Regions from separate parts of the Arthrobacter sp. AG367 genome, predicted to be linked through region 3. Evidence: riboswitches for the same ligand, from Rfam matches in the RefSeq annotation. Region 3 holds a riboswitch; each other region holds the start of a gene.
The links. A riboswitch is a leader RNA that binds a small molecule or an ion and turns the genes downstream of it on or off. The one in region 3 is predicted to bind cyclic di-AMP.
Positions count from the first base shown of each region.

Region 1: another riboswitch for cyclic di-AMP. It lies ahead of FB478_RS09420 (hypothetical protein); the one in region 3 lies ahead of FB478_RS18550 (C40 family peptidase).
Region 2: another riboswitch for cyclic di-AMP. It lies ahead of FB478_RS03160 (LysM domain-containing protein); the one in region 3 lies ahead of FB478_RS18550 (C40 family peptidase).

Region 1 is NZ_VIVE01000002.1:497,852-507,520, reverse strand. Features, by position in the region: gene FB478_RS09425 (glycosyltransferase family 39 protein) at 1-836, shown strand, start outside; cyclic di-AMP (ydaO/yuaA leader) riboswitch at 1,044-1,204, shown strand; gene FB478_RS09420 (hypothetical protein) at 1,210-1,923, shown strand; gene FB478_RS09415 (VOC family protein) at 2,010-2,435, opposite strand; gene upp (uracil phosphoribosyltransferase) at 2,497-3,132, opposite strand; gene FB478_RS09405 (phosphatase PAP2 family protein) at 3,145-3,948, opposite strand; gene tadA (tRNA adenosine(34) deaminase TadA) at 4,004-4,510, shown strand; gene FB478_RS09395 (glycosyltransferase family 4 protein) at 4,507-5,610, opposite strand; gene FB478_RS09390 (6-carboxytetrahydropterin synthase) at 5,613-6,008, opposite strand; gene FB478_RS09385 (zinc-binding alcohol dehydrogenase) at 6,011-7,051, opposite strand; gene FB478_RS09380 (HNH endonuclease signature motif containing protein) at 7,317-8,819, opposite strand; gene FB478_RS09375 (uracil-DNA glycosylase) at 8,869-9,519, opposite strand; gene FB478_RS09370 (HEAT repeat domain-containing protein) at 9,516-9,669, opposite strand, start outside.
Region 2 is NZ_VIVE01000001.1:688,777-698,445, reverse strand. Features, by position in the region: gene FB478_RS03165 (YdiU family protein) at 1-888, shown strand, start outside; gene FB478_RS03160 (LysM domain-containing protein) at 1,015-1,848, opposite strand; cyclic di-AMP (ydaO/yuaA leader) riboswitch at 1,852-2,022, opposite strand; gene FB478_RS03155 (lytic transglycosylase domain-containing protein) at 2,283-3,665, shown strand; gene FB478_RS03150 (TraR/DksA C4-type zinc finger protein) at 3,687-4,046, shown strand; gene FB478_RS03145 (DNA alkylation repair protein) at 4,043-4,573, shown strand; gene FB478_RS03140 (DUF1810 domain-containing protein) at 4,599-5,045, shown strand; gene FB478_RS03135 (glucose 1-dehydrogenase) at 5,082-5,975, opposite strand; gene FB478_RS03130 (metallophosphoesterase) at 6,132-6,638, opposite strand; gene FB478_RS03125 (DUF1918 domain-containing protein) at 6,712-6,903, shown strand; gene FB478_RS03120 (NUDIX domain-containing protein) at 6,999-7,514, shown strand; gene FB478_RS03115 (glycosyltransferase) at 8,072-9,669, shown strand, end outside.
Region 3 is NZ_VIVE01000009.1:74,417-84,085, forward strand. Features, by position in the region: gene FB478_RS18520 (glycoside hydrolase family 38 C-terminal domain-containing protein) at 1-2,532, opposite strand, end outside; gene fdhD (formate dehydrogenase accessory sulfurtransferase FdhD) at 2,658-3,536, opposite strand; gene FB478_RS18530 (molybdopterin molybdotransferase MoeA) at 3,587-5,095, opposite strand; gene FB478_RS21260 (DUF6457 domain-containing protein) at 5,092-5,388, opposite strand; gene FB478_RS18535 (molybdenum cofactor guanylyltransferase) at 5,385-6,059, opposite strand; gene FB478_RS18540 (HNH endonuclease) at 6,155-6,655, opposite strand; gene FB478_RS18545 (NlpC/P60 family protein) at 6,924-7,691, opposite strand; gene FB478_RS18550 (C40 family peptidase) at 7,855-8,532, opposite strand; cyclic di-AMP (ydaO/yuaA leader) riboswitch at 8,603-8,798, opposite strand; gene FB478_RS18555 (M23 family metallopeptidase) at 8,911-9,669, opposite strand, start outside.

The sequences.
Region 1 (9,669 bases), on a different contig from region 3:
GGCAGCACCGGCAGCAGCCACCCGCCGCACTCCTGCTGGCCGCAGCGGTGGCCGCGGCCGCCCTGATGGCCTTCCAGCTGCTTGGCACCACGTCCGCCTACGGCGCGGGGCTGCGTTGGCTGGTCCTTTCCGGAGGCCTGGCGGCCGCAGCGGGCGTGGCGTTCGGCAGGTTCCTGCGCTGGCGTGCCGTGCAGCGGACGACGGCGGCGCTCGCCATTGCGGCGTCGCTCACCGGGCCGCTGGCGTACTCCCTTTCCACGGCGTCGACAACGCACAGCGGGGCGATAGTCAGTGCCGGGCCGTCGTCGGGCTTCGGCCCTGGCGGGACGGGCCCTGGCCGGACCGGCCTTGGCGGGACCGGGACAGGCAGCACCAGGCAGCCAGCAACCCAGGGAAACACGGCCCGCCAGCAGGGCGCGCCCGGAGGAACACTTCCCGGCGGAACCGCTGCTGCAAGTGGTCGCGGAGGCGGAGCCTTGGGAGGCCTCTTGGGCGCCCCAACGCCGTCCGCGGAACTCGTGGCAGCACTCAGGAATGGCGCCTCAGGCTACACCTGGGCAGCGGCAGTGGTGGGTTCGAACAACGCTGCCGGTTACCAGTTGGCAACGGAACTGCCGGTCATGGCGGTGGGTGGGTTCAACGGCACAGATCCCGCCCCTACCTTGGCGGAGTTCCAGGATCTGGTGTCCCAGGGAAAGATCCACTACTTCATCACAGGCGGAACCATCCGGGCCAGTACCGGTTCGGACGCTGCCGCCCAGATCGCCCAGTGGGTGGCGAACAACTTCACGGCGCAGAGCATTGGCGGCACCACCGTCTACCTGTTGGCTGGGTAACGGGAACTGTAACGGTCGGCGCGCTGCGCTCATGAAATGGGGCGGCCATACCCCAATGGGACCGAGGTTACGAACGGGGAATCCGGCAAATCAACGCGCTGAGGATCGTGACTTCCGTTACCTAAATGTGACTTTCGCGTGCACTTCCTGTAGCGTCGATTGGGTGCGGCCCCCGTTCGGGCCGCATATCCCGGGTCGACGCCAAGCTCTGCCGCTTCCCCGGATTCCGATTGAGCTACGGCAGAGGCGGGGGACCCACCGTCCCGGGCATTGAATGCCCTTGGGGTTAAGCCAGTACGTGATCTTTCCGTACGGCCGGATGCCCTCATCCGAACCCGACAGCTAACTCCGCAGGTGTGAGAGGCGATCAATCATGTCCAAAAACACGGCAGAAGCACGCCTGCTGCAGGCCAAGGCTAAACACAGGGCCGCGCAGCAGGCCAAGAAGACCACCCTGGGCCAGCGCGCCGCCGTCCTTGCAGCATCGTGCGCGGTGCTGGTGGGGGTAGGCGCGGCAGGACAGGCCACCAGCAGCATGACTCCGGTGTCATCCACCGCGTCCAACCCTTCCACGTCAGCGTCCGACGCTCAAATGAGCATCGAGAAGAGCGAGATCCGCTCCAACCCGGCAGCAAGCCCCGCGCCCGCTGCCATCAGCGTGGCACCGCAGGCAGCGGAACCGGCCCCCGCAGCGGCACCGGCAGCACCCGCAGCGCCTGCCCCGGCCCCGGCGCCTGAGCCCGCCCCCGCACCTGAGCCGGCTCGCGCCGTCGCGGTTAACGATCCTGCAGGCGCCCAAGCGTACGCCGCCAGCCAGCTGGGGGCGTTTGGCTGGGGACCGGACCAGATGCAGTGCCTGCAGACGCTGTGGACCAAGGAGTCCGACTGGACCACCACGGCCACCAATTCCAGCAGCGGGGCATACGGCATCGTCCAGTCCCTGCCCGCTGAGAAGATGGCAAGCGCCGGCGCGGACTACCTCACCAACTACCGCACGCAGATCAATTGGGGCCTGGACTACATCAAGAAGAGCTACCAGTCGCCCTGTGGTGCCCTGAACTTCCACCTGGCCCACAACTGGTACTAGGCACTCCTCCCCCCGGCGGCAGCGATGCCGGGGGAACTGCACCAAAGCGGCGGGCCGCATCATCATGATGCGGCCCGCCGCTTTGGTTAACCAGCGCCCGGTCCGGCGTCCTGTCCGGTGTTCCCGCCAGCGCCCTGCCCGGCGTTCCGCCACGGGATGTACTGGACAGCCCACTTGTTTCCGTCCGGATCGGCGAAGTACACGAAGTGGCCCCAGTCCTGGACGTCCACATCGCTGACATCCACGCCGTTGCTCTTGAGCTGGTCATGCGCCGCATTGATGTCGTCGACCACCATCTGCAGGTTGGAGCCCGTGCCGGGCGGGGCGTCGACGAGTCCTTCGCCGATGCAGATGGAGCAGGCCGAGCCCGGCGGCGTCAACTGCACAAAGCGGATGGAGTCCGACGGCCGCTCGTCGTAGTCGGCGTTAAAGCCCACTTTGTTGACGTAGAAGTCCTTGGCACGGTCAACGTCGGATACGGGGACAAAGACAAGCTCGAGTTTCCAGTCCATCTGCACAGGCTAGCGGCGGGACACCCGTTGGGAAAGAGCCCGTTCAAACAGGGCCGAAGTGCTACCCGGCGATGCCGTAGAGGCGGTCGCCGGCGTCGCCCAGCCCGGGGACAATGTAGGACTTCTCGTTGAGCTTCTCGTCGATGGAGGCCAGGACGATGTGCACGTTGGCCCCTGACAGTTCCTCCTCCAGCCGCGCCAGGCCCTCGGGGGCGGCCAGCAGGCAGATGCAGGTGACGTCGGAAGCGCCGCGCTTGAACAGGAACTTGATGGCTTCGCGCAGGGTTCCGCCCGTGGCCAGCATGGGGTCCAGGACGAAAACCTGGCGGCCGGTGAGGTCCTCCGGCAGGCGCTCCGCGTAGGTGATGATGTCCAGTGTCTCCTCGTCCCGGGCCATGCCCAGGAAACCCACTTCAGCGGTGGGAACCAGCTTGGTCATGCCTTCCAGCATTCCCAGGCCGGCGCGCAGGATGGGAACCACCAGCGGGGTGGGCTTGGTGAAGGCGGTGCCGACGGTGGTGCTGACGGGCGTCTCGATGGTGACGGGCTCGGTGCGGACCTCCCGAGTGGCTTCGTAGGCCAGCAGGGTCACCAGCTCTTCCGTCAGCTGGCGGAAGACCGGCGACGGCGTGTTCTTGTCCCTCAGGACAGTGAGCTTGTGGGCGACCAGGGGGTGGTCAACAACGAGAGTGCGCATCCCCCAAAACTATCACTCGGCGCTGCCCTTCCCGCGTCCGGAGTGTTCGCCGTCGTGCAGTTCCTCGGCCACCACGTCCCGGACGATGGGACGGTCGAACGACGGCGCTGCCCCTGCGTGCTCGCGCCTTCGGACCAGGTGGAACAGCCGGTGGGCCAGGATAACGATTGCCACCCAGGCCAGGCCCAGGATCCAGCCGGCCATAACGTCCGTGAGCCAGTGGTGGCCCAGGAAGACCCGGCTCAGGCCCATGGCGATGATGAAGATCGAGCCGGCGGTGATGGCGGTAACCCGGACCCGCATGGTGTGGAACTGAAGGCAGATGAGGTAGATCACCAGACTGATCACCACGGTGGTGTTCAGGGTGTGCCCGCTGGGGAAGGATGGCGAATCCTCGTAAGGGGGGACGGCGTCCGCATGGTCGGGCCGGGTACGGCCCACCAGCTTCTTGCCGAACGTGGTGGCGGTGACGGACGCTGCCGCTGCACCGCCGATCAGGACCAGCGGACGCCAGTTCCGGCTCAGGAAGGTCAACCACGCGGTGAGGATGCTGGCCAGGATGGGCATCCCGATGCCGCCGCCGATGTTGGTGAAACCGGTGACAAAGGAGTCAAGGCCGGGGCTGCGGAGGCCTTCGGCAAAGGCAAGGGCAGGCTTGTCCAGGTTGGCCAGGCCAGCGGAGTCCACCACATCGTCGTAGACCTCTGCCCCAAGCAGCGCCAGGGACACGATGACCACACCGCCCACAAGGATGGTGAGGATCAACGCCGCATAGGGTTTGAACCAAATACCCAATCGGTCCCGAAGAGTGTCCATGGTGCCTCCCGGCATCGGCAAGTAACCTGACTAACCCCGAAACTATCATTGAGCCATGCCCTTGCCCGAAAAGAAACACGAGGCCTGGATGGGCCTTGCCCTGGCGGAGGCCCGCCGTGCGCTCGACACGGAGGACGTGCCCATCGGCGCCGTAGTGATAGGGCCCGACGGCGACGTTCTGGGTTCGGGACGCAACCAGCGGGAGGAGCTGGGCGACCCCACAGCCCACGCCGAGGTGGTGGCCATCAGGGAGGCGGCCGGACGGCTGCAGGAACGGGCACGGCTCGGCGGCGGCCAGGGCGACGGGTGGCGCTTGTCCGACTGCACGCTGGTGGTCACCCTGGAACCCTGCGCCATGTGTGCGGGCGCAATCGTCCTGGCGAGGATTCCCCGGGTTGTGTTCGGGGCCTGGGATGAGAAGGCCGGCGCTGCGGGATCGGTATTCGATATCCTCCGCGAGCGCCGGCTGAACCACTGGGTTGAGGTGTATCCCGGGGTCCGCGGGGAAGAGTGCGCTTTACTGCTGCGCGAATTTTTCGCCGCCCACCGGAGCAGCCTCTAGCCCTGCCGCTCCCCGTGTCCGCCGGGTCCCTCCAGGAGGGCCAGCACGTCCTGCGCTGGTTCGCTCCATCCCGGCAGCCTGGTCCGCGCATCGAGCGCAGCTGAACGCCATTTTTCCCGGGTCTTTCCATCCACCAGCCAACCCCGCAGTGCATTGGCCAGGCGGCCGGGACTCTCCTGTCCGCCGTCTGGAAGGGTAAGCACTGCCCCCGGAAGGCGGGGTTCGCCGTCGGCCGTTCCCAGCCCGCCCATGCCAAGCGCCTCCACCGCCCCGGTCCCGGCACGGACCAGAACAGGAATGCCGTGGGCCAGGGATTCGGTGACGGCCATACCGAAAGCCTCCAGCCGCGACACCAGCAGGGTCAGGTCCGTCCGCGCCCATTCGGCCTCCAGGGCTTCGCCAATGAGCTCGCCGGTGAGCTGCACCCGCCGCTGGAGCCCGTGGGCAGTAATGGCAGCCCGGACCTCCCGTGCGTAGTCCGGGTCCGCCTGCTCGGAGCCCACGAACGACGCAGTCCATTCAAGGTCCTGGATCCGGGCCAGGGCATGCACGGACAGCAGCTGGTCCTTGTTTGGCAGCAGCGCGGCGATGACCGCCACGTGCGGCGGCCTGGATCCCTGGGCCAGGGGTGCGGGGTTGACGCCGGGAAGGACAACGGTGACCCGGGAAAGCCCCCTTTCCAGGAGGAGGGATGCAGACGACGTGCTGGTGCAGATCACGCCGGTTGCCGCACGGAGGGCTCTCGCTTCGCGTTCCAGGGCCGCAGCCCCGGAGCTTTCCTCAACGGGCATATGCACCAGGACCCATGTTTCCCCGCCCGCCTTCGCGGCGTATTCGAGTTCATCCGGGGCACCTACCGCCACCAGGCCGTCCACGATGGCCACCGCGTCCCCGTGGTGTGCCTCAGGTTCCCATGCTCCGAGGAGGGTGCCCAGCCGGCGTCGTTCCTTGGCGCCGGCGTCCGGCCAGTTGCCCTCCACGGCAACCACCTCCACCTCCGCGCCCCGTTCCTGCAGGCCCGCAACCAGGCGCGCGTTGTAGACGTTGCCGCCTGAGCTGTGGCGGATATTGCCGGGAACCAGCAGCCGGATGGGACGCATGGCTACGCGGTGAGGTCCAGGGAAAAGGTGGCCCAGGCGTCAGGATTCTCGCGCAGGGTGACCTCCAGTCCTGCGAGTTCACGGCCGTCGTCGTTGTCCTTGATCTCTGCAGCCACCTTCCGGGCGATGTACTCGGCGAGGGCTTCCGTGGTGCTGAGCTTGCCCTCGAAGTCCGGGTGCTCGTCCAGGTTGCGGTAGTTCAGGCCGGCGAGCACCTCCTCGATGATGGTCCCGGCGGCGCCGATGTCCAGGACGATCGCGTCGGCATTCAGGGCGCGACGGCGGAAGGCCACCTCGGCGACGAAGGTTGCACCGTGCAGGCCCTGGGCGGGGCCGAAAGCCTCACGGGGAAGGCTGTGGGCAATCATGAAGTGGCGGCGGATGGTCAGGCTGAACATTGTTACCTCAAGTCTTTGGGGTTGTGGGTGGCTGGGCTGGGCGCGGGACTGCCGGCAGGATATTCGACGACGTGGCACAGGGCTTCCAGGCTGCCGTCCGCCAGGCTCTGGACCACGCTCGGCAGGTCCTCGAACCGGGACGATCCCGTCAGGAACGCGTCGAAGACGGGGTCCTTGAGCAGCGACACGGCCAGGTCCAGGCGGTCCGCATTGGTGCGCCTGTGGCGCCGGGAACGCGCCACCATGCCCACCTGGCTCGCCCTGATGGACAGCCGCCTGGCGTGGAAGTCCTCTCCGAGCGGCACAGTGACCTCACGGTTGGCATACCAGGACATTTCGATGATTTCGCCTTCATCGCCGGCGAGCTGCAGGCTGCGCTCCAGGCCTTCCTGCGAGGCCGAGCAGTGGAACACGATGTCGCAGTCCGCCAGGGCGTCATCGGGGTGTGCGAAGTCCACGCCCAGGGTGTCCGCGAGCTTTTTCCTGCCCGGATCGAGGTCCACCAACTGCAGGCGCTGCAACGGGAAGGTGCGCAGCAGCGTAGCCACCATGCCGCCCACCAGGCCGGCTCCGACAACGGCAATCCGGTCGCCCAGCCGAGGCCCGGCTTCCCACAGGGCGTTGACCGCGGTTTCCACCGTGCCGGTGAGGACCGCCCGCCGGGATGGAACGCTGTCGGGAACCCTGGTTAGAGAGGTCACCGGCACCACATAGAGGTCCTGATGCGGATTCAGGCAAAAGACGCGCCGGCCCTTCCACTCCTCAGGACCTTCCTCCACGACTCCCACCGAGAGGTAGCCGAATTTCACCGGCCCTGGGAACGTTCCCTCCTGGCGTGGGGCACGCATCTCTTCCGCGACACGTGGCGGCACGGCTCCGGCGTGGACCACCATTTCGGTGCCCTTGCTGATGCCGGAGTACAGGGCACGCACCAAAGCTTCGCCCGTCCCCGGCGCGGGCACTTCTTCGGCTCTGAGCTCGCCGTGTTCCTTGGCGGTGGTCCAGTAAGCGGTTGCGTGGATCGGAGTCTGTGAATTTGTCATCTTGCTGATGAATCTAACCGGACGCGCGGTGGCGGGGAAAGTCCGACGGCGGATGGCGGGGTTTGGTGCCGCGCGGCGGCGTCCGTGCCGGCCCTTCTTGAGGAGCCTTTGCTGGGGGCGGGTAGGGCGTCAGGAGGTGCAGGTGCAGAGGGCGGCGGGGCGTGGACCTGCCGGAACATGTGCGGACGGGCAGGGGCCCGGGCGGACGTGCCGCAACTTGTGCGGGCGGACCGGACTGAAGACGCGGCAGTGCAGCAGCTTCGGCTTAGACGCCGAGGTGTTTAAGCAGTGCCTCTTCGAGGAGGCTTCGTTCGCCGGGCAGGAACCCGGGTGGCCACTTTGGTGGTTCCCAGTCCTGGTGTTCGCTTGTGTAGTGGCGGCCGGTGGGTGAGGTCCAGCCGGGTGGTTCGTTCGTGCTGGCCGGGGTGGGTTTCCAGGCGGTGGTGTGCCGGAGCCTGTGGTGTTTCGGGCAGGGCTGTCCCAGGTTGCTGATGCCGGTGGTGCCGCCGTGGTGCCAGGCGAGGAGATGGTCGGCCTCCGTGTCCAGGGAGGTGTTGCTGCAGCCCGGGAACGGGCATTTCCCGTCCCGCATCCGCAGCCAGGCCCGCATCGCCTTGGGAATCCGGTAACTCTTCCGGCCGATCTCCAACGGCGCCCCGTCCCGCGGGTCCACCAACACCCGGTAAAACGAGGCCGCCCCGTCCGCGACCAGTCGCCGCGCCATCGACGCCGGCACCGGACCATACCCGTCCAGCATCGCCGGTTCATCGGTCAGGCCCATCAGCGCGAACACCGGAACCGTAACCAGGACCTCGGCGCGGACCGATGGCAAGCGTCCCGGCCCGGCGCCGTCAGTGCCACCGGCACCGGCGCCCGGCCGCGCAGCAGCCAAGGCGCCGGCAGTGGCACTGGCACTGGTGAGACTGGTGCTGCCGCCCCGGGTGTTGCCGCTGCCGAGGATCGCTGCGGTGAAACTGTCAGCGCGCAGCTGGGGCATGGTCCTGTCCTCGCCCGGCCCCTGCAGGCCCCGTGCGGCAGCGGTGAGCCGGTTCCACCCGGACATGGCCTGGTCCGCGGGCAGGTACGCGCCCAGCCACGCCATCCCGTCCCGGTCCGGCCGGAACTCCACCCGCCGCTCCGCCACACCCCTGGCGTGCCGCTTCTCCATCGATTCGGCGTGGTGGCGTTCCCGCCAGGTCCGGGCCTTGACCCGGAACCGGTGCGCCGGCAGCTCCCCAACCGGGCAGCCCCGGGCGGCATCCTGTGCTTCAGGGTCCAGGAAATGCGCCTCCAACGCCGCCGCCCCCGCCGCATCAAGGCTCGCCGTTTCGTCGGCCAGCACTATCGCGTGCTGCCACGACAGGGTCCCGGACTGCAACGCCTCCAAAGTCCGCGGCAAGCTGCTGGTCAGGGCGTGGGACGTGGCCAGGAACGACGCCGCCGCCCGCGGACCCAGGGCCAGCACGCACCCGATCTCCGCCGCGACCGCCATCTCCTGCGCCACCACCGGCACGTCCGGCCCCGCCACAGCATGCGCAGCCTCCGCGTACCCCACCGCAGCCTTCGCCTTCACCCCCGCAACCCGCGCCTCGACCTCCCGGGCCCCGGCGAGGATGTCCAGGCACCCATCCGCCAAACCGGCCAGCGGATCAGAAACCGCATCAGCATCCGCGAACGCCTCCAGACCCTCCCCATCCACCTCAGCCTGAAGCACAGCAAGGGCAGCACGGATCTCCTCGAACGCCCTCACCACCGCCGCTTTCCCCATAAACCCATCATGGCAAGGGGGTCCGACATTCTGGCCGTGAAGAGTCAGGTCAATCCTGCAGCCTTCCCTCAAGCAACTCCTCGAGTCCCCGCTTGAAGCCGGACCGGCCGCCATGGGCAGGATGCCGGATCTTAGGGGCAGCCAGGCCGCTGCGCTGCAGGCTGTGCTGGGCCACATTTCCCACTGCCACGATGGAGCTGATCCCGAAGATCTCCGCGAGCTCCTGCCAGAAGGATGTTCCGAGCTTGGTTTCCGAGGGTTTTGGTGTGCGGTTGGACAAGGGCTTGCCGGGCTGGTGGGGGTGCCAGGGGAAAGCACTCCAGAGCAGCGGTACGATGTCCACTTCTTCGAGGACTTGCCACAGCACCGTTGCAGTAGGTTCGGCGGCTATTCCCGCGGCGTCCGGCGGCAGCACATAGCCTTTGCCGGGGCCGAAGAGTCCAAACCTGTTGACGGGACCTTCGATGATGGTCCTGTTGGTGAAGGGCACGCCCGTGATCCGCATGCCCCTAAAGCCCGGGGCCTCACCCACCAGCAGTACCCTGGGCCGCCGGTCCAGCATTTCCTGCAGGTAGATCTCAAGGTTGCGCCGGCGCAGCTCATTCGCCGGGACGGAACGGTTGAAGAAGTTGTTGCAGGCCGGCCCGGCCTCGACGGCGGCCAGCCGCTCAACGAAGGCTTGAATTGCTGGCGCTGTCATCCGCCGGAGTGGTCCAGGACCGCCGCAACGCGTTCCGCTGCCGGTGCGTCCGCGCGGGACAGCCGGGCTTTCCGAAGGTTTTCGCGCACGATCCAGCGGACATCCTTGTCCTGGCTGGCTGCCCACCGCTCCAGCCGCGCGAAGCCCAGG
Region 2 (9,669 bases), on a different contig from region 3:
CGGGCCACGGAAAACTTCGAGCTGCTGAAGCGGCTGGCGGATTTCGCCATCGGCAGGCACTACCCGCACGCTGCCGGCGCCCCAAACCCCTACCTGGAGTTGTTCGCCTCGGTGGTCTCCGCCCAGGCGGACCTGGTGGCCCGGTGGATGCTGGTGGGGTTCGTGCACGGGGTCATGAATACGGACAATATGACCATCTCAGGGGAAACCATCGACTACGGCCCGTGCGCGTTCATGGATGCGTTCAATCCCGCCGCTGTCTACAGTTCCATCGACGTCAGCGGACGCTACGCCTACGCCAACCAGCCGGTGCTGGCCGAATGGAACCTTGCACGGCTGGCGGAGGCAATGCTGCCGCTGATCGACGGGGACCAGGAAAAGGCGGTTGCCCCCGCGGTGGAGGTACTTGGCGGATTCCGCGGACAGTACAGCCAGGCGTGGTCCGGCGGCATGAAGGCCAAGCTGGGCCTGTCGGGGGATGCGGACAGCGACGCCGCCTCCGCCCTGGTGGACGGTGCCATTGCCATCCTGAAGGACGGGCCGGTGGACTACACCTTGTTCTTCCGGAACCTGGGCAAGGCCGCGCGGGGGGACCTCCGTCCCGTGCGCGGCATGGTCCTGGACCTTGAAGCGTTCGACGCCTGGGCGGAGCGGTGGCAGGCCCTGGGGCCCGACGCGGAACTGATGGACAGCGTGAACCCTGCCTATATTCCGCGGAACCACCTCGTGGAAGAGGCGCTGTCCGCCGCCACTGACGGAAACCTGGCTCCCCTGCAGCAGTTGCTCGAGGCCGTCGGCAGCCCCTTCGCCGAGCGGCCGGGCCTGGAACGCTACGCCGAAGGTGCCCCTGAGGATTTCGGCACCTACATGACCTTCTGCGGGACGTGACTGTTCAGCGGTACGGTGCGGAAATGACAGGAGGGCGGCAGCCGGGAATACCCGGCTGCCGCCCTCCTGTTTAAGAACAGCTTTGCTGTTTAATACCAGCCTGCTGCTGCCAAAGCGTTGCGAAGGCTAGGCTACGCGGACTGCGGAGTAGCCGCCGAGCCAGCTGATGGAGTGGACCTCGGTGCTGTAGCCGTTGACGCCGCCGCTCACAACCTGGCCGTTGCCGGCGTACACGCCCACGTGGCCGGAGGTGATGATCAGGTCGCCGGGGGCGGGAGCGCCGACAACGGTTCCGTACTGGAAGAACTGCGTGGGGGCCAGGTCGCCGACGGACTTGCCGACGGAGCGCAGGGCCTTCTCAACCATTGCGGTGCAGTCCTGGTTCACGCCGACCTGGCTGTAAGCGGATGCCAGGATGGCAGCGCCGGTCCCGGTGCCGGTGGACGCCGCCGGGGCGGCTGAGGCGTAGGACATGTTCATGCCGGTGTTTGCCGGTGCGGTTGCGGCTGCCGTCTGGACGGGAGCTGCTGCCGGCGCCGGGGCTGCGGTGTGGCCAGCGCCGGGGATCTGGATCTGGTCACCGGGGTAGATGATGGAGGACAGTCCCAGTCCGTTGGCGGCCAGGACGTCGTTGAGGCTGACGCCATGGGCGGCCGCGATGGCCCCGATGGTGTCGCCGGACACCACCGTGTGGACGGTTCCTGCTGCTGCGGCGGGTGCTGCTGCCGGGGCAGGTGCGGAGTATGCCTGGACGCTGGTGTTCTCAGTGGTGTCCGGGCCGGTGACACCTGCATGGGCCGGGGCTCCGACGCCAAAGGCAATACCGGACGCTGCAGCAACGGCAAGCGCCGGACGGCCCAGCGAACGGGCCTGGGACTTGGCGGTTACGGCGAGGCCCTCGAGCACAATGGAGCGGGCCGGAGTCGCGCGGTGACGGGCAGTGGTGGAAATTTTTGACACAGTTGATCGCCTCTCCCATGCCTGCGGGGTGAGCTGTCGGGTTCGGGCTGGAGATACCCGGCCGGTAGCTGGCTCCGCGGGCGGAGGCGCTAACGACTTAACCCCAAGGCCACATGTGGCCGTAGAAACTTGGTTCCCCCGTCCCTGCCAAACGGAAAGCGGTTGAATCCCATGATCAGCGGCAGGGCTCGGCATGCTGACGGGAATGTCCCGTCTGAGAGGGACACCAAACGACCATAACCCGCGCTGCCCCCGATTGTCACATTTGGATAACATACGAGGCTGCCCTCTCAATTGCGCAAACGTCTTGATGTACTTCGCATTTCGGGCGGTGACCTCGACCAATGCAGGCAGGGTCTTTATCGCTGCAAACGGTAACAATGTGGCCACGGACGCGCCCTCGGGGGCCGCGCCGGACGGTAAGCTTCGGGACTATGCCCCTGTTCGTGACCAGCCGAGGGATCCCGCTCCTCGGTGGCGTGCTGGCCATCGCCCTGGCCGCCGCCACCGTGCTGCCGGCCGCAGCGGAGGAGCCGCCGCCCGGCGGATATCCCTCCTGGTCGGATGTGCAGCAGGCGCAGTCGTCCGAAGCGGCAAAAGCTGCAGAAATTGCCACCATCGACGGGCTCTTGACCGGCCTGCAGGCGCAGTCGGAGGCAGCCGGGGACGCAGCCGTACGGTCGGCCGCCGAATACGCTGCCGCGGATGCAGAGCTCCAGTCAGCCACATCACGCCTGGAAACCCTGTCCGCACGGGCCGCCCGCGCAAACGACGAAGTGGCCCGGTACCGGAAGGACCTCGGCGCCCTGGCCGTGCAGTCGTACAAGACAGGCGGGACCAACGCCGGGTTCTTCGTGGCGCTGGACGCCCTGGGGACCAACAGCGTCCAGGGCCTCAACCTCGTCAAGCTCGTGGGGGACAAGACGGCCGCGTTGGTGGTCAAGGCGGCGGCGGCCGGAAAGGTATCCGCTGCCCTGGTGGAGCAGGAAAAGGTTGCCAGGAGCGAACGGGAGCGCCTGTCCGGGGAGGCAAAGGCAAAAGCCGGGGCAGCCAGTTCCGCCAGGGACGCACTGGCACAGCAGGTGGCCGAGGAGCAGCGGCACGGCGGCGAGCTAACGGCCCAGCTTGCCGCCCTGAAAGGGACGACGGCGGCGCTTGAGGGGGAGTACCGCCAAGGCCAGGCTGCGCTGGCTGCCTACGAGGCGGCCCAGGCGGCCAAGCGCGCCGCAGCGGAGGAGCAGGCCCGCCGCCAGGCCGAAGCGGCCGCCAGGGCCGCCGCGGCGGCCGCCCAGCAGCCCAGGCCGCCCGCACCAGCCGCCCCAGCCGCCGTGGGCGGCAATCCTGTCCCGGTGAATCCAGCCCCTGCCAATCCTGTCCCGGCCAACCCTCCGCCGGCCAACCCTCCGCCGGCCAACCCTGTCCCTTCCGTTCCGGAGGCGCCGCCAGCCGAGCCGGCCCTGCCCAGCCCGCCCGCCGTCGTCGTGCCTTCCATTCCCGGTGGAGCGGTCAACGATCCGGCAGGGGCGAAAAGCTACGCGTCCGGACGCCTTGCCGCTTTCGGCTGGGGCCAGGACCAGTTCCTGTGCCTGGCCCAGTTGTGGACCAAGGAATCCAACTGGCTGACCACCGCCACCAACGCGTGGTCCGGGGCCTACGGAATTGCCCAGGCACTGCCGCCCGGCAAGTATGCCAGCGCCGGGAGCGACTGGCTGACCAGCTACCGGACGCAGATCGAATGGGGCCTGGGCTACATCCGTGACCGCTACGGGTCGCCCTGCGGGGCATGGAACCATTCCGTATCCCTGAACTGGTACTGACTGACGCGCTAGGCTTTCCCCATGCCAGATTTCGAACGGTTCCGTGCACTGCTCGAAGAGGAGCGGACGCGGCGGATGGCGCTGCTGCCGGCGCTGCGGGCGGACATCGACGCTGCGAATTCGGCCCGCCAGGACTCCAACGTCGACGACGAACACGATCCGGAGGGCGCCACGATCGCCTTCGAGCTGTCACAGGCATCGGCGCTGCTGAAACAAAGCTCGGCGGGGCTGGACCAGATTGAAGCTGCCCTGGCCCGGCTGGCCGCGGGGACCTATGGCATCTGTGCGGTGTGCGGGGAACCCATCGCCGAGGGCAGGCTGGAAGCCCGGCCCTGGACCCCGTTCTGCATCCACCACGCCTCCGCGGGGCGCGCGCGGTGACCGGCACAGCGGACGTGGTGTCCGCTGCGGCGGAATTTGTTGACCGTACCCTCCAGAATGAGGGCGCCTGGTACCGCGCGGACGACGTCGCACACCGCCTGGGCGGTGTGCTGGCCTCGTATGGTTCCTCCGTGGGCGCCGTCCGTGGAACCGTGCGCGACGCCCTGCGCAAATTCAAGGACCTGGACCACGACGCAACCGTGATGCTGGCCTCTGCCCTCTGGGGACAGCCGGGGCCCGGCTCCCGCCCGGTTTTCGAGCGCCGCCTTGCCGCCGTGGTGCTGCTGCAGTCACGGGTGCGGCTCCTGCAGCATTCGGACCTGACCCGGCTGGAAGGCTTCCTCCGCTACGCCCACGCAGCGGATCTGACCGCGCCCCTGCTCTCCGATGTCCTGATGCCGCTGCTGGCAGGGCTGGGGGAGCGTGAACGGCAGCGGGCCCGCGGTGTGGTGGAACGGTGGAGCGGGGACCCGGACGCCCATCTTCAGGCGGCGGCCGCTGCCCTCATGAAGGAACTGACTTTCTAAAAGCGGACGAATGAAGGAGATCCACATGAATGAGCCGTTTGATCTTGGGCGATTTGTTGCCGCCCAAAACACCGGCGGAACCTATGACCAGGCGTTGGGGGAGCTGCAGGTCGGCCGGAAGTCCGGGCACTGGATGTGGTTCATCTTCCCGCAGATTGCCGGGCTGGGGCAGAGCGCCATGTCACGTAAATACGCCATCTCTTCACTGGCTGAAGCCCGGGCCTACCTGGACCACGAAGTCCTGGGCCCGCGGCTTCTCGAGTGTGCCACGGTCCTGGCCAACCATGCCGACCAGCCGGCCGAGGACATCTTCGGTGGCATCGACGCCAGGAAACTCCGCTCCTCCATGACACTGTTCCTCCGGGCAGCACCCGGAGAAACAGTGTTCAAGACTGTCCTGGCCCAGTTCTTCAACGGCGAGCCGGACCCTGCCACCGACGAGCTCCTGGCGGCGCAGGACGCAGCCGGCTGACCACACGGACCGGGGCAGCCGGAGCGCGGCTGGCTGCTAGGGCGTGGGGCTGCCGCCGTTGACGTTCAGCGTTTCGCCCACGACGTAGCTGGACTCCGGCGACGCCAGGAAGACGTAGGCGGGGGCCAGTTCGGCGGGCTGGCCGGCACGGCCCAGGGGCGTGGACTGGCCGAACTCCGGCAGCTGCTCCTTGGGCTGGCCGCTGCTGACCTGCAGGGGCGTCCAGATGGGGCCGGGGGCCACAGCGTTCACCCGGATGCCCTTGGGCGCAAGCTGCTGGGCCAGGCCCTTGGTGAAGTTGTTGATGCCCGCCTTGGTGGTGGCATAGTCCACCAGGGTGGGGGACGGGTTGTAGGCCTGGATGGACGTGGTGTTGATGATGGTCGAACCCGCAGGCATATGCGGCACGGCGGCCTTGGTCACCCAGAACATCGCGTAGACATTGGTCTTCAGGGTGTGGTCGAACTGCTCGTCGGAAATGTCCTGCAGGTCCTCTTGGGCCACCTGCTTCCCGGCATTGTTGACCAGGATATCCACCCCGCCCAGGACCGCCACCGCCGTTTCCACCAGGTCGCGGCATGCCGCCGAATCCTTGAGGTCAGCGGGCACCTTGACGGCCTTGCGGCCGGCCGCTTCAATGATTCCGGCGATGCGCGAGGCGTCCGCTTCTTCCTGCGGCAGGTAGGACAGCACGACGTCGGCGCCTTCCCTTGCAAAGGCGATCGCCGTCGCGGCCCCGATGCCGGAGTCCGCGCCGGTGACGATGGCCCGGCGGCCTTCCAGCCGGCCGGTGCCGCGGTAGGTCTCCTCGCCCAGGTCGGCCTTGGGTTCGAGTTCTGCATCCAGCCCCGGCTCGGGCTGGTGCTGCCTGGGCGGGGAGATTTTTTCGTAGGCCGTCACGGGATTGCGGAAGGTGTACTGGTCAGTCATGGTGGTCCTCCTGGTCGTGCGGACACGGGCTGGTTCGTCGCCCCGGGTACTGAAGCAGCCCGCGATTTGCACCGTTACAGGAAGGCAAAAAGCTAAGCATGCTTACGGTTCCTAGCCTAGGCAGAGAGGCCGCCTCATGCCAAGCGGCGCGGCGGGTCAGTCACGCTGGACCGTGACCAGCCGGACCTCGGCCAACTGACCGCCGTCGACCGTGGCCTCCATGAACGTGCACGCCGGCTGGCGGCGGCGGTCCGTGGGCGACCCGGGGTTCAGCAGCCGCAGGCCGTTCGGCGACACCGTGTCCCACGGGATGTGGCTGTGGCCGAACACCAGGACATCGGCGTCGGGAAAGAGCGCATCGCACCGCACTTCGCGGCCCTTGGCCGGCCCCGTCTCATGGACCACCGCAAAGCGGACTCCGTCCAGGTTGGCAGTTGCCGTTTCGGGCAGGCGCCGGCGCAATTCGGGCCCATCGTTATTGCCAAAAACACCCAGCAGCCGGTTGCTCCGGCGTTCGAATTCGTCCAGCAGGGCTGCCTCCACCCAGTCGCCCGCGTGGAATACGGCATCGGCATTTTCGACGGCGGACCACACCTGTTCCGGCAGGTCCCTGGCGCGTTTGGGTATGTGGGTATCGGCGAGCAGGATGAGGTTCAACGGCATACCGGAATCCTGCCATGGTGCCCTGTTCCCACGCGGCCACGAGTCGTAATCTGGGGGCTGGGAGGTGATTGCCATGGAGGCAGCCCAAGGCGACCGTATTGTCGTGCACGGCAGGACCGTGGGGTCCTCGGACCGGCATGGGGTGATTCTTGAAGTCCGTGGCGAGGGCGGCAGCCCACCATATGTGGTCCGCTTTGACGACGGGCATGAAACCGTCATGTATCCCGGCGGTGATTTCGCCGTCGACCACGGAAACAAGACCTGACGGGGCCGGCGGGATTCCGCCCGCCCCCTGACCCGCCCCACCGCCTGGCCCGCCGGTGCTTCACCTGCGGGTGCTTCACCTGTCAGACTGGAGCGATGGATCTCTTTCCGTCCGCCAGCACGTCCTCCACTCCGCCGCCGCGCACCGGCCCGCGCGACCCGGGCGACGCATGGGTGGAGGGGGAACGCGGCCGGTACTGGGGCAGGTTCGGCGCGGCCGGCGTCCTGGCCTACGACCCCGGCAAAGGTGTGCTGCTGCAGCACCGCGCCGTCTGGAGCCACAACGGTGGAACTTGGGGCCTGCCCGGCGGGGCACTGCACCAGGGCGAGGAACCGGTCGACGGTGCCCTCCGCGAAGCCTACGAGGAAGCTGCCGTCCCGCCGGAGAGCGTGGAAGTGCTGTTCACCTCCGTGCTGGACCACGGCTACTGGTCCTACACCACCGTGGTGGTGCTGGTGCGGGAATCCTTCGAGCCCGTCATCAGCGATCCCGAAAGCATCGCACTGCTCTGGATTCCCACAGCCGAGGTGGACGCACTGGAGCTGCACCCCGGATTCGCGGCGTCGTGGCCGGACCTGCTGGCGCGGCTGGACACCCAGGATCCCTGCTAAGCCTTTCCTGGACTGCCCACCCTGGAAGTTGGACTGACGGACCGGGCTGCCCTGCGGGCGTGTGTAGGTATCCCTGGCGCGAAATTAGGTACCCGTTACTGGTGCTGCCCGCATGTGCAGGCCGTTATGCTCCAAGCTACGGCGAAGTCGGGGCTGCTTGATCTCTGGGCAGGTAAACCGGACAACCACCGTATTAGCCCTGACGTGTCCCATTTTTGGGGCCATCTCCGGTTGGCTGAATCTACATCCCAGCCACGAAGCAAGGTTGGTGAGCCAGTTGTCCATTCCTCTCCTGTCACCGGGTGCCACGTCACAGCCAGGCTTACTGCCGGGCCGGACTCCTGCGGGGGTCCAGATCCCTGCCACTACACAGCGACATCAATATCCTGCATTCTTCGGCATGGTGGCGCATGCGGCGCGGGAGCGCGTTCTCCCGGTACCCGGGCAGCGTGAGGACCAAGATGCCGCGCTCCGCCGCCGGTAGTGCCTTCGCCCGGCTTCGGGGCAGCCGGCCCCAGGATCCCCGTCATGCCCTGGCGCCCCAGGCAGGAGACACCATGACCGCCGTGCTCGATGCCCCCGGACGCAACGGTGGGCGCCTGCGGCCCCGCGATGTGGTCTTCGCACTGGCAGGTGTCGTATCGCTGGTGCTCGCCGCAGGGGCGGCCTCCACCGTGGACCTGCCCGTCAACAGCGACCTCGGGCTCGTTGCCGTCCTGCCCTATCCGTACTGGATAGGGCTCGTGCTGATCAATCTCACCTTCATCGCGGCGCTGCGGGGGGACGCCCGGGGCCCGGCGGGCCGCGCAGTGATGGTGTGGCTCCTCGCAGTGCTGGTTGTGGAGCTGTTTGGGACCGCAGCGTTTGTGACCGACATACCGCGGGGCGAAGTAGCGTTCAGGCATTTGGGCATTGCCGACGCACTATCAAGCACGCAGGTCATAGATCCTGACATTGACGCGTACTTCAACTGGCCGGGTTTCTTTGCCCTCCTGGCCACGGTCATCAAGGCATCCGGCCTCCAACCGGTGAGCATAGCCCTGTGGGCTCCTGTGTTCGACGTTGGGCTGTGGCTCATGGCCCTGGCAGTGCTTGCCCGGACCTTGACCGCTGATCCGCGACGGCGTTGGCTGGTGCTCTGGCTTTTTTGCCTGGGAAACTGGCAGGATCAGGACTATCTGTCCCCGCAGGCCTTCGCTTTCTTCCTGTACCTCATCCTGATCGCCCTGCTCGTCGGACCATTGGCCGCGAACCCCGGCACTTTCCGTGGCTTCCGGCCCGCCGACCTGGCGGTTTGGTGGCGGGGCCGGTCCCCCTGGGAGCAAAGGCCGCAGCACCGGGTGAGCGCTTTCGTGGTGGCCCTCCTGCTTGTCGCTGTGATCTGTGCAAGCCATCAGCTGACGCCCTTCATGATGCTCATTGCCATGACCGCCCTCAGCCTCAGTGGGCGTCTCTGGTCCAGCCGGCTGCCGCTGATCACTGCTGTGGTGCTTGTACTCTGGCTGGTTTACCCGGCAAGTGCCTATCTCATTGGACACCCGCCCCTTGAGGACGCAGGATTCCAGGGTGCGGTTGCGGCTAATGTCGTTGACCGCGTCACCGGGACCCCGGGCCATTCCCTCGTCGTGAAAGTCCGAATGGTCCTGACCCTCGTGCTGTGGGTCCTCGCGGCGGCAGGGGCGGTACGGGACTGGCGTAGGAAGCGGCTTGACATCCGGGTGGTCCTGCTTGCAGTCACCCCGCTCCTGCTGTTCCCGATGCAGTCATACGGCGGGGAAATGCTCATCCGCGTCTCCCTGTTCGCGCTGCCCTTCGTCGCCCTGCAGGCGTCCTCGGCCCTGCTGCCAAGGGAGGGCGGCACGCGCCTTCCTTTCCTGGCCGTGTTGGCCCTCGTGCCCACCTTCCTGCTGCTGACCTTGTTGATCGAGACCAGCAGGTTCGGGAATACGAAGTTCGACATCTTCACCGACAGTGAGATGGCCGCCGTGGCCGAAGTGGAGCGGATCGCGCCTCACGGAGCGGCCATTATTTCCGCTGCCCACCCCACACCATGGCGCAGCGATGCCTACCTGGAACACCGGTACCGGACCATGGACGAGTTGTGCCGGCGGGACTTGTCAGCAGCGAGCTGCGGCCCAATCTTCTATAACTACGG
Region 3 (9,669 bases):
GGAGGAGTTGGCCACCGCCACACCGTAGCCGGGCTCCCCCACGTGGATCCACCGGTGGGCACAGATTTCGAACTTCGCGGCTTCCCAGGAGGTGTTGGTGTGGGTGGGCCTGAAGACGTGGCCGAACTGTGTTTCGGCAGCTGACCGGTCTGCCCGCACGTCGAGGGCAAAGCCGAGTTTCAGCAGCTTTTCGCGCTCCTGCCAGTCCACGGCCGTGGTGATTTCCAGTGACGGGCTGCCGGGGGCCAATGTGATGCGCTGGGTCAGCGGCGAGCTCCCTGCCAGCCGTTCCACCACCACCACGGCGCTGCCGTCTTCATTGGCCAGCCGGACCGACTCCGCGTGGACCAGCGGAGTGACATTGCGGCGGTAGAACTCGTCGATGTCCCAGGCGTCCCATTCATTGGGGGTGTCGCGGTGCAGTTCCAGCAGGTTGCCGCGCTGGCCAGGGGCGATGGCCTCTCGTCCGGTGGCGTAGTCACGCAGGGACGCGAGGAGTCCATCGGCGTCCACCTCGACCCGGATAATCCCGTTGTCCAGGATGTAGCCGCCGTGGTGTGGCGTGGCGAGCACCGGCCCAGGGAGCGGCGTTGGTTCCGCTGCCGCAAGGGCGGGCACTCCATTCCTTGCGTGCGGCGAAGCGTTAAGCAGGAACTGCCGGTCCCCGGAGCCCAGCATGGCGGCAGCTGCCTGGCTGATGATTGCTTCAAGCGCCTTTTCGATGGCCTGGTAGTTACGCTCGGCGTCCTGGTGGACCCAGGCAATGGAGCTGCCGGGAAGGATGTCGTGGAACTGCTGCAGCAGTACCAGTTGCCAGAGCCGCTTGAGCTCGGCATCCGGATAGTCGTATGCGCCGGCCGACCGGACTGCAGCCGTGGAACACCACAGTTCCGCCTCACGCAGCAGGTGCTCGCTGCGCCGGTTGCCCTTCTTGGTCCGCGCCTGGCTGGTGTACGTGCCGCGGTGCAACTCCAGGTACATTTCGCCCACCCAGACAGGCAGTGCCGGGTAGTCTTCCTCGGCCTGCCGGAAGAAACTCTCCGCTGAGCCGATCCTGACCCTGGGTGATCCCTCCAGATTCGCGGTTCGGGCAGCCGCCGCAAGCATTTCGCGGGTGGGTCCGCCGCCGCCGTCGCCATAGCCGAAGGGCACCAACGACACCGTCCCGCGGCCGTGGTCCCGGTAGTTGCGCTCGGCGTGGGCAAGGTCCCTGCCGCTGAGGTCCGAGTTGTAGCTGTCCACCGGGGGAAAGTGGGTGAACAGCCGGGTGCCGTCGATTCCCTCCCAATTAAAGGTGTGGTGCGGCATCCTGTTTGTCTGGTTCCAGGAGATCTTTTGGGTAAGGAACCAGCGGCTGCCCGCGGCTTTTACGATCTGGGGCAGGGCCGCACTGTATCCAAACGAGTCCGGGAGCCACGCCTCCCTGCACTCAATGCCGAACTCCGCCAGGAAGAAGCCCTTGCCCTCCACGAACTGCCGCGCCATGGCTTCGCCGCCGGGCATGTTGGTATCCGATTCCACCCACATGCCGCCGACGGGCACAAACTGGCCTGCCCGTACCTTTTCCCGGATCCGGCTGTACAGCTCCGGGTACAGCTCCTTGATCCATGCCAGCTGCTGCGCGGACGAACAGGAGAAGACGAAAGTCGGGTCTTCATCCATGAGTGCCACCACGTTGGAGAACGTCCGGGCGCATTTGCGGATGGTTTCACGGACCGGCCAGAGCCAGGCCGAGTCGATGTGGGCATGGCCCGTGGCAACCAGTTGATGCGCGGATGCGTAGGCGGGGCGGGCAAGGACTTCGGCGAGCTCCTGCCGTCCTGCCGGCGCGGTCCCGGCAACATCGTCAGGGTCCATCACGTCCATCATGCGTTCGAAGGCCCGGAGGATCTCATGGCGGCGGGGAAGCTCCAGGGGGAGTTGTTCCATGAGGCCGGCCAGCGTCCACACGTCCTGCTGGAGTTCCCACACGCACTGGTTGAGTTCAGCGATGGCGATGTTGCCCAGCCGGTACTGGGGTGCTCCCCCGGCGGTCGCCTTGTCTCCCAGCGGGGTGGCGGCAAAGGTCCAGCCTTGCGCCATGTCCGGGTTCGCGGCCGCCTCCACGTAGAAGTCCACGGCCATGCCGCCGCCCAGCAGCTTCAGGGGAATGTACTGGTTGCGGGGTGAGATGGCCTTGATGATGGTCCCGTCAGGCCGCCAGGCGATGCCCTCGCACTGAAACCCGGGCGCTTCGGTGGTGAACCCAAGATCCACCACCACCTCCACGGTGGTTTCCGGGCCGCCGCCCCAGGATTCCGGCACCTCCCCTTGCAGCCGGAGCCAGGTGGTCCCCCACGGCCGGCCCCAGGCGGCGCCGTGCTCCTGCGGCTGGAACTCCTGCCGCATCGCTTCGAGCGCGGGGACCGGTTCACCGGGGGCCTCCCAACTGCTCAGGGCAAGCGGGACCGTCCGGCTGTAGACGGCAGGGGCGATGCGCTCGCGCACAAACCTGGCCAAGCGGACTTCCGTGATCCTGCGGTCGTCATGCAAAATAAGTCCTCTTTAGGCTCGGGGCTGGATCATCGCGTCCATTCGATGGACAAATCTACCCTCCGGCAGCATTGCAACCAACCCCCTTGCCCGGGCAGCCACGTCCCAGCCGTGCATTGGCCCTCCTAGACACTGGGCACGGCTGGTGCAGGGCGCAGGATCCGCGAGTCCCCGGCGTAGACGTTAAAACTGGTGTGCCGGCTGAAACCCGCCAGCGTCAAGCCGTTCGCCTCGGCCAGTTCCACGGCAAGACTGGAAGGGGCACTCACGGCAGCCAGGACGGGAATGCCCGCAAGGGATGCTTTCTGGACCAGCTCGAAGGACGCCCTGCCAGATACCTGGAGGACGGTTCCGGTAAGAGGCAGGAGGCCCTCGCGCAGTGCCCAGCCCACCACCTTGTCCACGGCATTGTGGCGTCCCACGTCCTCGCGCAGGCACAGGAGCTGCGGCTCGCCGTCGTCATCGATCCTGAACAGGCCTGCCGCGTGCACGCCGCCGGTGTCCTCGAAGACACGCTGGGACTTCCGCAGCATCCCCGGCAGGGCGGCCAGGACTTCCGCGTCCACAGTCAACGGGTCCGTCCGGGGGCTGAAGTGGGAGGACTTTTGGACAGCTTCGATGGAGTCCGTTCCACAGATGCCGCAGGAGCTGGACGTGTAGACGTTGCGGCCGGTGTCGGGAACTGGCACATCCGGCCGCAGCTGGGCCTCCACCACGTTGAATGTCTGGACACCGTTCTCGTCCTCGCCGGCACAGAATCGCAGCGAAACCAGCTGTTCGGGGGCCCATATGACCCCCTCGGACACCAGGAATCCAGCCACCAGGTCAAAGTCGTCCCCCGGGGTTCGCATGGTGACCGAATAGGAAAGCTTTCCCAGCCGGATCTCCAGCGGTTCCTCGACGGCGAGGACGTCTTCGCGGTGGCGGACCGGGTACTCCAGGGCTCCCGGCGAACCGTCCAGGACATACTTGTGCACCTTCCGGCGCTGGGTTACGCGTCCCATGTTCCACCCTGCTTGTTCATTACTCCATCATGGCACCAACAGGGGCCGCCTCAGCCCAGGAGGGCGCTCCAGTCCACGGGTCCGCTGGGTGCCGGCTTACCCTTGGGCTGGCCTGTCCGTGCGGCGCTTCTTGGCTTGGCTTTGGCCGGGCCGTCCTGGGTAGGAGGTATTGGCGGCCCCCATGGCAGGGCGAACGCGGGCACCGGCTCGCCGAGCTGCACGCCGTGCGGTGGCACTACCAGCACACCGTCCGCGGCGGCGAGCCCGCGCATCATCCCTGGCCCCGTATGCTGCGCCGGGGACGCCATGCCGTACAGCAGCCGGAACGGCATCAGCCGGGTACGCCCGGGGTCCGGCTCGATCATGGTCCCGCACGGTACCTCCTCCACCGCCGGCATGGGACGGTGTCCCAGTGCGGCCAGCAGCGGGGCCCCCACAGTCGAAAGGGCCATCATGGCCGCGAGCGGGTTGCCGGGAAGCCCCAAAACGAAGCGTCCGTCGGGCAGTTCGGCGAGCACGGCAGGGTGGCCGGGCCGCATGGCCACGCCATCGATGATGAGCCGGCCGCCGAGTTCGGCCACTGCCCTGCGGAGGTGGTCCGTTCCCGAGCGCCCGGTGCCACCGGTAGTAATGACGACGTCGGCCGGCAGGTCCGGCGCGTCCGGCACCTCCGGCAGCACGTCCTCGAGCGCCGCAAGCCATTCGTCATAGGAGTCGCCGATCCGCTGCTGCCCGCCGGGTATGCCGCCCAGCATGGCGACGACATCCGGCAGCTGCGGGCCGAAGGTGTCGCGCACCTGGCCCGGGGCCGGCGTGCCGTGTTCCACCACTTCGGACCCGGTCAGGACCAGGCGCACCACGGGCTTTCCCTGGACCTGCACATCGTCGTAGCCTGCCAGCGCGGCAAGTGCCAGGTGGGCGGGATTGAGCTCCACCCCCGCCTTGACCAGGATGTCCCCTTCCAGGGCTTCCTCCCCGGCTTTCCTGATGTGCTCTCCCGCGCGGGGCTCGCCCGGGCGGGCCTTGCCTCCGGTCATCAGGAGTGGGAGTCCTTCATCGTCCTGGCCAAGGACTGCGCTCTCGGTGCGAAGCACTGCCTTGCCGCCTGCAGGGATCAGGCCGCCGGTGGCGATGGGGCTGGCCTGGTGCGGTGCCAGCCGGGTGCCGGGTTCCACCGGGATCCAGGGGCCGCTTCCGTTGACTACCCAGCCGTCCATGGCCGAGGACGCATAGTGGGGCATGTCCTGGAGGGCCACGATGTCCTGGTCCAGTTTGCGGCCCAACGCGATACGCAGTGCCACTGGTCCGGGAGGAATGGGGGTTGCCGCGTCGAACGCCGCCTGCCGGGCCTCTTCCCACGTGTGGGCAGCATGGTGCTGGCCCGCATGCCCTGCTTCCGCCGTCCCGGCTTGGACTGCGCCGGAGTCAGTGGTTCCGGGTTCAGTGGGTCCGGGTCCAGTGGGTCCGGGTCCAGTGGGTCCGGGTCCAGCTATGCCGGCCGGCCCTTCCGCTTCGCTGCCAGGTGGCGCTTCCGGATCGCTTTGGGGTTCCGCGGTCATTCGCCGGGAGTCCCGGCGGCAGCCTCGGCCTCGTAGTCCTTTGCCAGGGTGCGGGCAACGGCCAGGGCCGCATCCATTGATTCAGCGTCCATCTCCCTGCCGGGAGCCGAAGCCAGGCCCGCAGCGAACCCGGCGATGAAAGTGGTGAGCGGAGCGGCTGGCCGGACCACAGCATGGGCGGCGACGCCCGCAAGCGCCAGCACCGCGTTGACGTCCACCTGGACGTCCTCAAGCTTGTACGCCTGGAGAAGTGCCCTGCACCACTCTTCCAGTGTTTCGTCCTGGCTCTTCACGAATTGCCTCCCACGTTTGCTCCGCCCGTCTGCCGGTCCTGGCGTTCGCTCTGGTTCCCGGCGGCAATCCCCAGCGCGGCAGCGTCATCCCAGGTATCCACATCGGAGGTGGACCCGGCAGGGACTGTGACAAGCTGCACGTCCAGATTAGCAAGGAGCGACCTGACAGAGCCGTTGACCAGCGCCCCGCGGGCAGCGAGGTCCCTGCACGCCTTTGTTAACTCAGGCGTGCGGTAAAAACCCACCAGTGGCTGTGGGCGGTCGCCTTCGGCAGCCATGACATTTGCCGGGTCGGCCGCCGTGGACATCTGCAAAGCTTCCTGAAGCGCTGCCACCGCTTGGGATGCCAGCGGCATGTCGCAGGCCAGCACCAAGAGGTAGGGCGCACCCTCGCCGATGTCCGCCAGCGCATCCAGCCCGGCCGCTATGGCTGCCGCCGGGCCCGCGAAGTGCGGCTGCTCCCTGCAGCTCAGCAGGTTGGGAGGCCAGATTGGCAGGGAAGCCATCTCGCCCACAACTGCCACATGCCGGGCCCCCGCGGCGGCAGCGACAGCGCGTTCGAGGAGGGATTGGCCTTGGAAGACGAGCGACTGCTTGGGTACGCCGCCCAGCCGCGATGACCTCCCCCCGGCCAGGATCACGGCATCAAAGGCAAGCCCGTTCACTTCCACTCCCCCAGCCTAGCGACCGGCAGCGTAGGGGCCGCACTGCGGGTCAGAACGTCCGGCGCACCGGAGCATCACGGCAACTCAGGCAGCGCGGGGTGTCAGGCGGCGCGTTCCGGAAGCAGGAAGGGGTCCCAGGCCGGCGTGGGCTTCTCCAGTTCCTTGATCTGCCAGATGGTTCCGTGCGGCGGTTCGGGCACGAACCGCAGGGTCCATCCCATCTCGGCTGGAGTGTGGTCGCCCTTGACGTTGTTGCAGCGCAGGCAGGCGGCCACCAGGTTCTCCCACGAATCGGCCCCGCCCCGGGACTTGGGGTGAACATGGTCAATGGTGTGCGCCGCTTTCCCGCAGTAGGCGCATTTATGCCCGTCGCGCCGGAGTACGCCCCTGCGGCTGACGGCCGTGGAGTGGTTGTAACGGGGCCGGATGTAGCGGTTGAGGAGGATCACGGACGGGCGGCCCAGAATGTCAGTAGGGCCCACCACGGGGTCGTCACCTTCGGCCACCACACTTGCCTTGCCTGTGAGCACAAGCACCAGCGCCCGGCGGAAAGTAATAACCGCCAGCGGTTCATATCCAGCATTCAGAACGAGAGTGCGCATGCACTTACCTCTTCACGGCCGCACCCGTCAGGGGCACGAGGGCCGGCTGCCCTCGGCATGTCCGGGCTATGGATCGACATCACAAGAGTAAACAAAGAAGTGCAGAATCGGGTAATCGCCACTCTGGAGCAGGACAACGGCTGGACACCGCGGGAGGGTCAGCCGCGGGCGGCGCGGGCCGATTAAGCGCGAAGGACCCCCGCCGGGATGGCGGGGGTCCTTGGGGGCATTGCCAGGCCTGCGGCCGTTCAGGCCTGCCTTGGGATGCTTAGTTGACGCGGATGAACACGGGGCCGGAACCCACGTTTGCGCTGAAGACCACAGTCTGGTTTCCGTTGTAGCCGCCGTGGACTGCCATGCCGTTTCCGGCGTAGACAGCAATGTGGGCCATGCCCGCGCCGCCGTCAGCGTAGTAGATCAGGTCGCCCGGCTGCGCTTCGGCTGCACTCACGGTGCGGCCCAGGGACAGGTAGCCGGCGGGCCAGTCATGGAAGTGGATGCCGACGGCGGCCAGCGAGTTGGTGACCAGCATGGTGCAGTCCTGCATAACGCCGAGCTGGGCGTAGGCGGCCGAGAGGATTGCAGCGCCCTTGCCGCTGGCGGAAGCCTGGGCACCGGGAGCGGCCGGAGCAGCAGCGGCGGCAACCTTGGCGGTGACCTTGGGAGCCGCAACGGGCTCGGCGGCAGGAGCAGCTTCCTGCACCTCGACCTGGGGCTCAGGCTCGGCGACGGGAGCCGGCGTTGTGGTGACAGCGGGCTTCTCGTAGCTGATGGCGATGGTGGAAGCCGCGGAAATCGGGGCGTCGATTGCGGATTCAACTTCCAGTGCGGACGCCGGAGCGGAATCACGCTTGACGTTGGCGTCGGCAGCGTTGGCCGCGATGCCGCTGGTCAGGACCAGGCCGGAAGCGGCAGCGATAACCGCAGCCTGGCGGCCCATGCCGCCTGCGTTGTCGCTGACGGCCTTTGCAATAACAGCGATCGAGTTGGTTTTGGTGACCTCGGCGCGATGCCGTGCGGTGGCACGAGTCGTCATCAGTTCTCTCTTTCGTTTTTCCCTCAAACCGCTTGTAGGCAGGCGAAGGTTGTTGGACGCGCCGGCATCTTGGGGGTACGTCGGCGCGTCCCGAACGGGGATGTGGTTTCTAGCGAAAAAGCCTTGGGCAAAGAAATAGCCCTTGGAGCGTTAAGCCCAAGAACTAGTTGCCGTAGTGGTAGTACGAGGAGGTGCCAGTGGCTGCAGGCGAGTGGAGCAGCGTGCCCTGGGAGGGGTTGAGTGCGCTGATCATCATGCCGTTGCCGACGTAGATGCCGACGTGCGCGCCACCGTTCTGGACAACCAGGTCACCCGGCTGCGGGGTGGAGGTGGGAGTCATGATGCTCCACGCATTGGTGCGGGGGATGCTGATTCCGGCCTGGGCGTAAACCCACTGCACGAACCCGGAGCAGTCCCAGCCGGTGACCGGGCTGGTGCCGCCCCACACGTAGGAGTGGCCGATGCCGGTGTAGGCGATGGCAGCGATGCCCGAGGTTGCCGCAGCGGATACGGTCTCCGCCGTCTTGGCGGCCGGAGACGCCTCCTGGCCTGCAGTGGTGGCGCGGTTCGCCGATGCCGTGGACTGGGTACGCACCGCTTCCACCTTCGGAGCAGCGGTGGTCTTGACGACCGGACGCTCGAAGGACACCGTGGCCGTGGGTGCGGCCGTGACAGCGAGGGCTGCCTGGGACGAGCCGGACTCGGTGGAGGCAGAGACACCGGCCGTGGTGTCAGCTGCCGTGGCGGGCAGGCCCATGCTCAGGATGAGGCCGGAAGCCGCTGCCACAACGGCAGCCTGGCGGCCTACGGTCCCGGCATTTGCACTGACGGCCTTGGACATGGCGTCCAGGGGGTTGGTGCGAACCGTTTGCGCACGGTGGCGCGCAGAATGATGGCGTGAAGACACGAAGGTAGCCTCTCCCAATGCCTGCGAGGTGAGCTGTCGGATTCGGATGGGAGTCACCCGGCCACGCTGCTTCCTGGGAAGCTTGTGACTTAACCCCAAGGCCTTCTGAACATGAAGGCCAAAATTGGTTCCCCCGCCCCTGCCAGACGATGAAATGCGAACGGACCTTGAGCGGTGGCAGAGTTAGGCAATCCACTCAAGAGCGTCAACTTCGGAAAAGTTGACGCGAGTTAGACGGTACAGCAGTTTTGCTTCAATGTCACATTCAGGTCACGGCGCGTCGCGGACATGTGAGAGCGGGCAACCATTTGGTTACAGCCAGCCCATGGGATCGACAACTTCGCCGTTGACCTGCACCTCGAAGTGGAGGTGGCAGCCGGTGGATGCGCCCGTGGTACCGCTCAGTGCCACCACGTCCCCGCGGGAGACGGTCTGGCCCACCTTGACGTTGAAGGACGAGAGATGGTTGTAGGTGGTCTCCAGCCCGTTGCCGTGGTCAATGACCACGCGGTTTCCGCCACCGAACTGGTGCCAGCCGGCAAAGGTCACGGTACCTGTCGCGGCGGCCAGGACCGAGGTCCCGCACTGCGCCACGAAGTCCTGGCCCCGGTGGAAGTCTCCGGAGCCTCCGGTGATCGGACTGACCCGGTAGCCGAAGGGGGAAGCGGTGGTGAGGGAGGCGAGGGGTGCAGCCAGGGTGCCGGCCGAAGCGGCACGCGTGACGGAGCCGGCGGACTGGGCGCTCAGGAGTTGCTTCAGCTTCCCGTCCGGGTCGGCCTGGGTCACCACGGCCGACCGGCTGAAGTCGATCTGTGCTCCGACATCGGCCGAGATCTGGGGCTGGGGGCTGACGGCGGACGCGGCCATGGGGGCACTGCCGGCGGCATCCGTGGCCATGACGGGACTCGTGGCGGGCACCGTGACCGTCAGCACCAGGCCTGTGGCGGCAAGGGCAATGCCGGCTTTTTGGCCAATACCGCTGGCGGCGGCAAACTCCGTCATCTGCCGGAAGGGACCCCGGCGGCGGCGCGCGTCACGATGCAGGTCGCGGGGGCGCTCCGCTGCGACAAC